DNA from 2 places in the Chelatococcus sp. GCM10030263 genome. Region 1 is predicted to be linked to the other one. Evidence: riboswitches for the same ligand, from Rfam matches in the RefSeq annotation. Region 1 holds a riboswitch; the other holds the start of a gene.

What was found. Region 1 has a riboswitch for glycine ahead of gcvP (aminomethyl-transferring glycine dehydrogenase). Riboswitches for the same ligand answer to the same signal wherever they lie in the genome.
Region 2: linked by a shared signal. The riboswitch ahead of gcvT (glycine cleavage system aminomethyltransferase GcvT) and the one ahead of gcvP (aminomethyl-transferring glycine dehydrogenase) in region 1 are both predicted to bind glycine.

Annotation. Positions count from the first base shown of each region.
Region 1 is NZ_JBHTDB010000009.1:488,481-493,730, forward strand. It holds gene ACFQU1_RS21185 (extracellular solute-binding protein) at 1-320, shown strand, start outside; gene ACFQU1_RS21190 (ABC transporter permease) at 532-2,283, shown strand; glycine riboswitch at 2,313-2,407, shown strand; gene gcvP (aminomethyl-transferring glycine dehydrogenase) at 2,671-5,250, shown strand, end outside.
Region 2 is NZ_JBHTDB010000009.1:185,844-191,093, reverse strand. It holds gene ACFQU1_RS19755 (FAD-dependent monooxygenase) at 1-881, shown strand, start outside; gene ACFQU1_RS19750 (hypothetical protein) at 1,080-1,664, shown strand; glycine riboswitch at 1,720-1,811, shown strand; gene gcvT (glycine cleavage system aminomethyltransferase GcvT) at 1,994-3,133, shown strand; gene gcvH (glycine cleavage system protein GcvH) at 3,156-3,530, shown strand; gene ACFQU1_RS19735 (ATP F0F1 synthase subunit B) at 3,725-4,204, opposite strand; gene ACFQU1_RS19730 (F0F1 ATP synthase subunit B) at 4,208-4,756, opposite strand; gene ACFQU1_RS19725 (F0F1 ATP synthase subunit C) at 4,840-5,067, opposite strand; gene ACFQU1_RS19720 (F0F1 ATP synthase subunit A) at 5,112-5,250, opposite strand, start outside.

The DNA of each region.
Region 1 (5,250 bases):
AATGGGGCGAGGCGATCAATGTGGTTCTGCCCACCTTCGCCGGCGGCGGCACGCATGTGAACATCTCGGGCGCCGCGGTCGCGAAGAATGCGCCCAATGCGGACAATGCCGTGAAGCTTCTCGATTTCCTCGTCTCCGACGAGGCTCAGGAGCTCTATGCCAAGGTCAATTTCGAATATCCGGTGAAGGCGGGCGTTCCCGCCGACCCGATCATCGCGAGCCTCGGCACGCTCACGGTCGATCCCTCCGAGCTCACGGCCATCGGCCGCTATCGCAAGGTCGCGAGCGAGCTCGCCGACAAAGTCGCCTTCGACGACTGAGGAGCTCGGCCTTTTCACCTCTCCCCGCTTGCCGGGAGAGGTTGGCCGCAAAGCGGCCGGGTGAGGGGGATATCTTGCCATTTAAGAATCACACACCTCACCCTGTTCCTCTCCTCGCAGGGAAATCGGATATATCCGACTTCCTGACGGAAAAAGGCGCAATTCGGAGCCCCCGAATTGCGCCGGGGAGAGCGGACGCCAGCGCTTCGCCGTGACTAAGTCCGCGACGTTCCGTTCGGTCGGCCCGCGCCGGCCGCGGCAGGCTGCCGCCGGTTGGCTCGCGGCCTCCGCGGTCATTGCGCTTCTCGCGGTGGCGCCGCTTCTGGCCGTCCTGCTGGTGGCGAGCGGCAGTTCGGACGGCCTGTGGCCGCATCTTCTGGCTTATGTGCTGCCGGAGGCTGCCCGCCAGACGGTCATCCTCCTTCTCGGTGTCGGCATTCTCGTCACGGTCATCGGCACGGGCCTCGCATGGCTCGTGGTCGCCTATGATTTCCCCGGCCGTCGCTTCATGGAATGGGCGCTGCTGCTGCCGCTCGCCATGCCGACCTATATCGTGGCCTTCGCCTATCTCGACCTTCTCCATCCGATTGGGCCGGTTCAGAGCCTGCTGCGTGCCGTGCTCGGCCTGTCGAGCCCGCGTGACCTCAATTTTCCGGACATCCGCTCCATGCCGGGCTGCATCCTGCTGCTCAGCTTCGTGCTCTATCCTTATGTCTATGGAACGGCACGGGCGGCATTCCTGCTTCAGGCGCGCGGCGTGATCGAGGCCGCCCATTCGCTGGGGGCAGGGCGCTTCGCTACCTTCGTCCGTATCGCCGCGCCGCTCGCCCGCCCAGCCGTTGCGGCCGGCGTGAGCCTCGCCCTGCTGGAGGCGCTCAACGACATCGGTGCATCGGAATTCCTGGGCGTGCGCACGCTGACAGTGTCGATCTACGCCACCTGGGTGAACCGGTCGAGCCTTGCCGGCGCGGCGCAGATTGCGCTCTTCATGCTCGCCTTCGTCATCATCCTCATGTTTCTCGAACGCGGGCTGCGCCGCAACCGCCGCTATGCGGACGCCGAGCCCGGCCGGCTGGTGCCGAAGCGCCTCCACGGCATGGCCGGCGTGCTCGCCGCCACCATCTGCGCGCTGCCGATCATCATCGGCTTCGCGGCACCTGCGCTCCACCTCGTCAACGAGGCGCGCAAGCGCCTGCAATTCGCCGGGCTGTCACCGAGCCTCGTCGAGGCCATCGGCAACACCGCCTCGCTCGCGGCGGTTGCGACGCTGGTTACCCTGCTGCTCGGTCTCTGTATCGCGGCGACCCTGCGGCTTGTCGGCGGCCGCCTCGCCGCCGCCCTCGCGCGCACCGCGAGCCTCGGCTATGCGGTGCCCGGCACCGTGCTCGCCATCGGCCTGATGATGCCGCTTGCCACCGTCGACAATGCCGTCGATAGCTTCATGCGGGCGACATTCGGTTTCTCGACCGGGCTGCTTCTTTCCGGCACGGGCGGTGCTCTCGTCTATGCCTATGTCGTGCGCTTCCTGCCGCTCGCCGCCGGCGGCCTGGAGGCGGGCTATGCCAAGCTGCCGAAAACGCTCGACGACGCCGCGCTGACGCTCGGCGCTTCCTCCGGCGGGCTCGTCGCGCGAATCCATCTGCCGCTGCTCTGGCCCGCTCTTCTCTCGGCGGCCGCGCTCGTCTTCGTGGACTGCGTCAAGGAGCTCTCGGCGACGCTTCTTCTGCGGCCGCTTGATTTCGAGACGCTCGCCACCCAGCTTTACGCGGAAGCCTCGCGCGGCACCTACGAGGACGGCGCCATCGCGGCGCTCCTCATCGTCGCCGTCGGCTTCCTGCCGGTGATGCTGCTCGCCCGGCTCGGGCGTGAGGGTTGGCGGCGTGAGCGCGAAGCCACTGCCGCCGTGATACCGGAGATGCCGGATAGCAGTGGATTTCCGGCCGCTCGCGAAGGAGTGCTTTGACTTCTCGACCGTTTCAAGTAGCTTGCCGGCCTGCCACAGCGGGAGAGACTCGGGGCTTAACGTCCCGGGCGCCGAAGGAGCAACCGCCCCGGAAACTCTCAGGCAGAAGGACCGCTGTGGAGAATGACATCTGGAGAGAGGCGCGAGCTCGAGAGCTCCGGCGCCCGCCGACGGGATAACACTCTCAGGCAAACAGACAGATGGGGCGCATAACGGAGGCCGCGATGGCCGAAGGAAGCGTGCCCGTTGCCATGCCCGGACGTGACGTCCGGCTCGCCCGCCGACAACCATGTCTGCGGCGGGTGGTGGCGCGTGGCTTGCTTCCGGCGGACATGCGGATCTCCGTTCCGAGCCGGTCTCCGGCGTCGCGCGTACCCCTGCTGCCAGATGGTGCCTCCGATGACTGATCTGAACTCCCTTCTCGGCCGGACCGGGTCCGGTTTCGCGCGGCGCCATATCGGCCCGTCGGCGACGGACGTCGTCGCCATGCTGCAGGCGGTCGGCACGCCCGATCTCGACGGCCTGATCGCCGAGACGGTGCCGCGCGCCATCCGCCAGGCGGAGCCGCTGCCCTTCGGCCGCGGCCTCACCGAGAGCGAGGCGCTCGCCGAACTCGGCCGGATCGCCGGGCAAAACGAGGTCTTCACCTCGCTCATCGGCCAGGGCTATTACGGGACGGTCACGCCGCCCGTCATCCAGCGCAACATCCTGGAAAATCCAGCCTGGTACACGGCCTATACGCCCTACCAGCCCGAGATCAGCCAGGGCCGGCTCGAGGCGCTCGTCAATTTCCAGACCATGGTCGCCGATTTGACCGGCCTCGACGTCGCCAATGCCTCGCTTCTCGACGAAGGCACCGCCGCCGCCGAGGCGATGACCATGGCCAAACGTGTCGCCAAATCCAAGGCGACGGCCTTCTTCGTTGATGCCGGCTGCCATCCCCAGACGATTGCCGTGGTGCGCACCCGCGCCGAGCCGCTCGGCTGGACGGTCGTGGTGGGCGATCCCGAGCGTGATCTCGACGCCAGCGCCGTCTTCGGCGCGCTCTTTCAATATCCAGGCAGCGAGGGCCATATCCGTGACCTCGCCAAGCCGATCGCCGCCGTGAAGGCCGCCGGCGGCATCGCCTGCGTTGCCGCCGATCTCCTCGCCTTGACGCTTCTCGCCTCGCCGGGTGAGCTCGGCGCGGATATCGCCGTCGGATCGAGCCAGCGCTTCGGCGTGCCGATGGGCTTCGGCGGCCCGCATGCCGCTTTCATGGCGACGCGCGACGCCCATAAGCGCTCGCTCCCCGGCCGCCTCGTCGGTGTCTCGGTCGATGTGCGCGGGGCGCCCGCCTACCGGCTCGCCCTGCAGACTCGCGAGCAGCATATCCGGCGCGAGAAGGCGACCTCCAACATCTGCACGGCGCAGGTTCTGCTCGCCGTCATCGCCTCCATGTATGGCGTCTATCACGGCCCTGAGGGCCTGACCGCCATCGCCGGCGATGTGCATGCCAAGACGGCACGGCTTGCGGCCGGCCTCGCCAAGCTCGGCTTCCCCGCCGAGCAGAAGACTTTTTTTGATACGCTCACGGTTTCGACGGGCGCCCGGCGCGACGAGATCGTTGCGCGCGCCGCGGCAAGCCGCATCAATCTCCGCGTCCTGCCTGGCGAGGGCGGCCGGCTCGGCATCTCGCTCGACGAGACAACGACCGAGGCGAATGTCGAGGCTGTCTGGGCGGCCTTCGGCGGCGCGCTGCGCTACGGCGAAGTCACGGCCGAGAGCGCGCTGCCGGAGAACCTGCGCCGCCGCTCCACCTTCATGACGCATCCCGTCTTCCACCGCTATCGCTCGGAAACGGAGATCCTGCGCTATATGCGCCGGCTCGCCGACCGCGATCTCGCGCTCGACCGCGCCATGATCCCGCTCGGCTCCTGCACCATGAAGCTCAATGCGACCGCCGAGATGATGCCGATCACCTGGCCCGGCTTCTCGTCGCTCCATCCCTTCGCGCCGGCCGAACAGGCCAACGGCTATGCGGCGCTGATCAAGGATCTGGAAGACAAGCTCGCGGTCATCACCGGCTATGACGCCGTGTCGCTGCAGCCGAATTCCGGTGCCCAGGGCGAATATGCGGGGCTTCTCGCCATCCGCGCCTATCACCTCAGCCGCGGGGAGGGCCACCGCCGCGTCTGCCTCATCCCATCCTCGGCGCATGGCACCAATCCCGCCTCGGCGCAGATGGTGGGCATGGAGGTGGTGGTCGTTGCCTGCGACCAGTCCGGCAATGTGGATCTCGCCGATTTGCGCGCCAAGGCGGAAGCCCATGCGGGCGATCTCGCGGCGATCATGATCACCTATCCCTCGACGCATGGCGTCTTCGAGGAGGAGATCCGCGACATCTGCGACATCGTGCATGCCAACGGTGGCCAGGTCTATCTCGACGGCGCCAATCTCAACGCCCAGGTCGGCATCGCGCGGCCGGGCAAATACGGCGCCGATGTCAGCCATCTCAACCTGCACAAGACCTTCTGCATTCCGCATGGCGGCGGTGGTCCGGGCGTCGGGCCGATCGGCGTGAAGGCCCATCTCGCCCCCTTCCTGCCGGGCCATCCCGAGCGGCCAGAACTGGGCTCCGTCGTCGGACCGGTTTCGGCGGCCCCCTTCGGGTCGGCGTCGATCCTGCCGATTTCCTACGCCTATATGCTGATGATGGGGGCGGACGGGCTCGAACTCGCGACCAAGGTCGCGATCCTCAATGCCAATTACATCGCCGCCCGGCTCGGCCCCTATTATCCCGTGCTCTATGCCGGCCGGAACGGCCGGGTGGCGCATGAATGCATCCTCGACCTCCGGCCGCTCAAGGAGACCTCGGGCGTCACGGTGGACGACGTCGCCAAGCGCCTCATCGACTTCGGCTTCCATGCGCCGACCATGAGCTTCCCCGTGCCGGGCACGCTCATGATCGAGCCGACGGAATCGGAA
Region 2 (5,250 bases), 300 kb from region 1:
TGTATACCTACGCGCGGCCCGGAACGATCGCGATGGTCGAGTTCGACGGGGGCGCATTCCACCGAATCGAGCCGATCACGCGCGAGTATGTGCAGGCGGTGTTGCGCCGTGTCTCCGGGATCGATGTCACAGTCACCGAACTCAAGCTCGCCACCACGTGGACGGATCGCGCCTACCAGGCGACGGCTTACCGGAGAGGGCGCGTACTGATCGCGGGCGACGCCGCGCACATCCATTCTCCTTTGGGCGGCCAGGGACTCAACCTCGGACTTGGCGATGCCATGAACCTTGGATGGAAGCTGGCTGCCACCATTCGTGGCGACGCGCCGGCCGGTCTGCTCGACAGCTACTTCAGTGAACGCCATCCGGTAGGGGCGGACATCCTCGACTGGTCGCGCGCCCAAGTCGCGATCATGCGGCCGAGCCGGAGTTCGCGCGCGCTCGAGGCAATTATCCGCGATCTCATCGACACGCGCGACGGTGCGACCTACTTCGCCGAGCGTGTGTGGGGTGTTTCCCTCCGCTACGATCTCGGCGACGGCCACCCGCTCGTGGGGCGCAGCGTTCCCGCGTTCGAACTGGTCGACGGGACGAAAATTGGCGCGCTCCTCAAGAACGGCAAAGGCCTTCTTCTGGACTTTGACGCTCGTGCGCCGCTTGAGGCGCTGGCAAGCCGCTGGGGTGATCGGATCACCTATGTAGTCAGTGACGCCAAGGACAGGCTGGGCTTGAGCGCTGTGCTCGTGCGCCCCGATGGCTTCGTCGCCTGGGCCAGTGAAGGCGCCCCGAACGCCGACGAAGCTGCTCAAGCCGCGTCGCGATGGTTCGGCGCCCCAGATCAGGCGCATGAACCTGTTCCCCCTCCGACATTGCGCACGTGAGACATCGCGCACGTGAGTTCGCGCACTCGCGGAAGCCAGGCGATCTTCTGCGCAGCCTGTCCCGCAGCGCTCCGAGACAAATCGCCCCTTCCCGGCCCCGATTTTCGATACGGCCTGCCTATGGCTCTCCGCTGAGGAGTGCTAAAGGCAAAGGTTCTGATGAACGTACGGAGGTCGCGTATGCTTGGGATGGCTCGGATGTGGCACCTCGACGGGCCGGGGCTCCGGACTAGCGCAATCGTTCTGGCCTTGGCCGCGGCGCTCGGGGGCTGCTCGTCCACAGGCTCGACGGGCGAAGGCGGATCGAAGCTCAGCAACTTCCTGTTCTACGGTGGCGCCACCGTTCCAGCCCCCATGGCGACCCCGGAGTACGAAGTCAATTGTCCGTCCGTCGACATCACGGACGGCGGCGCCGCGATTCGCGCCGGCGGCGACAATCCGCGTTATCAGGTCTCGATCAACGACACGGCCCGCGAATGCACGGCGACTGGCGACGGCGCTTATCAGCTCAAGGTCGGGGTCGAAGGCCTCGCCCTGCTGGGTGTCGGCGGCGCTCCCGTCGGTCGCATCTCCGTGCCGGTGCATGTGCTCGTGAAGCGCGGCGCGACAGTCGTCGCCAATCGCACACGGACCGTCGCCGTCAGCATCCCCGCCGGCGAGGATCGCGCCATCTTCAACGTCGTCGAGGAAGGCATCACCGTGCCGCCTGGTGAAGGTACGGTGACGATTGCCGTCGGCCTCGGCAATACGGCAGAAGCCGCCGCCCGGCCGCGGCGGCGTTGAGCCGGCCAGAGGGCGATTGACAGATCGAACCGAGCCCCTATGACGGTGCTGGTCGTTCATTCCCGCGGAAGAGCCCGGACCGATGGTCCGGCGCCGAAGGCGCAACCACCCCGGAAACGCTCAGGCACAAGGGACCGCGTGGGATTTGACACTCTGGAAAGAGATGGTTCTCCTGTGGAGGCCCATCCACCGACGGGGGTAACCGTGGACGCCCACGGGAAATCTCTCAGGTCCCGAGACAGAGGGGGTGCGCATGGGCCCGGCTGCGGGTCAAGTCGCCGATCTCGGCGGCGATGTCCACGAGCGTCCCTTTTGTGGAAGGATCTGGAATGGCGGGCCAGTCTAGCGACGACCTCTCCAAGCAAACACCTCTTCACGCCTGGCATGTGGCCCATGGAGCGCGGATGGCGCCCTTCGCGGGCTATGACATGCCCATCCAATATGCCAAGGGCATTCTCGCCGAGCATCTGCACACGCGCGCGGCCGCCGGCCTGTTCGACGTGTCGCATATGGGCCAGGCGGTGCTCGTCGGCCCCGACCACGCCACGACCGCCCGCGCGCTGGAAGCGCTCGTGCCGGCCGACATCGTCAATCTCGCACCGGGACGCCAGCGCTATACCCAGCTCCTGAACGAGCAGGGCGGCATTCTCGACGACCTCATGGTGTCGCGCTCGTCCGACCCGGCCGACGACGGCAAGCTGATGCTCGTCGTCAATGCCGATTGCAAGGAGGCGGACTACGTCCATTTTTCGCTGAACCTGCCCGAGGAGGTGAGGCTCGAACGGCGCGATGATCGCGCGCTCATTGCGCTGCAAGGCCCGCAAGCCGCCGAGGTTCTCGCCCGCCATGCCGCAGAGGCCGGAGCGATGGGCTTCATGGCGGTCGCCTCCATGAGCATCGCGGGCATTCCCGCCGTCATCTCGCGATCGGGCTATACGGGCGAGGACGGCTACGAGATTTCGGTGTCCAACAGCGACGCGCCTGCGCTCTGGGATCTGCTCGCCAAGGAGGCGGAGGTCGAGCCCATCGGCCTTGGCGCGCGCGATTCGCTCAGGTTGGAAGCCGGCCTCTGTCTTTATGGCCACGATATCAACCAGGAGACCTCGCCCATCGAGGCCGGGCTCGCCTGGTCGATCCAGAAACGCCGGCGCACGGAAGGCGGTTTCCCCGGCGCCATTCGCATCGTGCAGGAACTCGCGGATGGGCCGCTGCGCCAGCGCGTCGGCATCCTGCCGCAGGGTCGTGCTCCGGCGCGCGAGGGAACGCAGATTGTGGATGAAGCCGGCCAGCTCATCGGCGAGGTGACGTCCGGCAGTTTCGGGCCGACGGCGGGCGGGCCGATCGCCATGGGCTATGTGGTGAGCGACTTCGCCGGCGTCGGCACCACGGTGCAGCTCTCTGTCCGCGGCAAGCTCATGCCCGCCAGCATCGTCCCCCTGCCCTTCGTCGCCCATCGCTATAAACGTTGAGCCAATCTTCCGGAGAAGCCCGATGACCACCCGTTACTCGAAAGACCACGAATATATCCGCCTCGACGGCGATACCGCGACCGTCGGCATCACCGACTACGCCCAGGAGCAGCTCGGCGACGTGGTCTATGTGGAATTGCCGCAAGTCGGCACCACCTTCGCCAAGGGTGACGATGCCGCCGTGGTCGAGAGCGTGAAGGCGGCAAGTGAGGTCTATGCCCCGCTCGCCGGCGAGGTCGTCGCCGTCAATCCCGACCTCGAAGCGGCGCCCGGAACGATCAACGAGGATCCGACCGGCAAGGGCTGGTTCTTCAAGATGAAGCTCGCCGACATTGCCGAGTTCGAGGCACTCATGACCGAAGAAGCCTATCAGGACTATGTGAAGTCCGTGAGCTGACCGCTTACGGAGCCGCATCTGGGTCGGACCTGCGGTAGCCAGGCGAGCCTTGGCGGATGGCTGTGGCCCTCCCGAAGGAGGTCCACTCAGCCTTCCCCGTCAGCACCATGTACCGATCAAACAAAAAACCCGGTTCCGAGCTCTCGGAACCGGGTTTTCTGTACCGGCCACCCGTTACGGCGGCCGCGCGACGTTCAGTTCAGCTTGGAGCGCACACCGGCGAGGCTCGCCTCGAAGATGGCATCGGCCCTCTCGCCCTGCACGGCCTTCTTGAGCACGGTCTCCGATGCGCGGATCGCCGCCTCGGCGGCCGCAGCGCGCACTTCCGCCGCCGCCTGGGCTTCCGCCTGGGCGATCTTGGCTTCGGCCGCGGCCGTGCGGCGCACCACGAAGTCGTTCATGCGGCGGTGCGCCTCCTCGGCGATGCGCTGAGCCTCTTCGCGGGCATTCGTGACGATGGCTTCCGCCTCCGTCTCGGCCGCCGCGCGCTTGGCCTGATATTCCTTCAGGAGCGCCTCGGCCTCGGCGCGGAAGCGCTTGGCTTCCTCGAGCTCGTCCGCGATCCGCTTGGTGCGGGCATCGAGCGAGACGAGAACCGTCTTGTGGGCGCCGAAATAGATCGCCACGCCGAGAAAGACGACGAAGGAGACCGCAACCCAAAATTCTGCGTCCATGGCTTAGCCCTTCATCGCCGCCTTGACGGCAGCCGCGACCTCGTCGGCCGGGGGCTGTTCGCCGAGGACCTGCTGCAGGATTGCTGCCGCAGCGTCATTGGCGATGCCCTCGACATGGGTGAGCGCCGCTGTCTTGGTTTGGCCGATGAGTTCCTCGGCCGAAGCGAGCTTCTGCGCAAGTGCCGCATCGAGTTCCCGGCGCTTGCCTTCGGTCTCTGCCTGCAGACGCTGATGGGTCTCGGCTGCGATCGCCTGCGAGCGCGCCTTGGCGTCCGACAGGGCAGCTTCATAGGCGAGGCCGGCGGCCTCCGCCTCTTTCTTGGCGGCGATCGCTTCGCGCAGGTCGCCCTGGATCCGGTCGTGCCGTTGCGTCAGGATGCCACCGAGCCGCGGCACGGCGACTTTCGCCACGAACCAATAAAGGAAGGCGAAGGTCAGCGCGAGCCAGAACAGCTGCGACGCGAATGTCTCGGTCTGAAACGGCGGGAAACCGCCGCTCTCATGCGCGCCCTCATGGGCAACGCCGGTTTCAGTCGTGACCGTTTCGGCCATTCCTCAACTCCAAATCGCGCTTGAGGCCCTCGGACGTCTGCCCGTCCGAAGGCCCAACCGCCGTCACCGCCAGTGTTCGCGCGTCAGACCGCGAAGAGCAGCAGGAGAGCGATCAGCAGCGAGAAGATGCCGAGCGCTTCCGTCAGAGCGAAGCCCAGAAGGAGCGTCGGACGCTGGCCATCGGCCGCAGACGGGTTGCGCAGAGAGCCGGACAGAAACTGGCCGAACAGATTGCCGAGGCCGATGCCGGCACCGGCCATGCCCAAGCAGGCAAGGCCCGCACCGATGTACTTGGCTGCAACAGGATCCATGGACGTACTCCTTCAGGGGTGACGGAAAGGCCGGCCGGTCGTCTTCAGTGGCCGGGATGCAGGGCGTCGTGCAGGTAGATCGAGGTCAGCACGGCGAAAACATAAGCCTGCAGAACCGCCACCAGCATCTCGAGCGCGGTGAGCGCGACAGTCAGAAGCAACGGCAGCGGCGACAGGACGGAC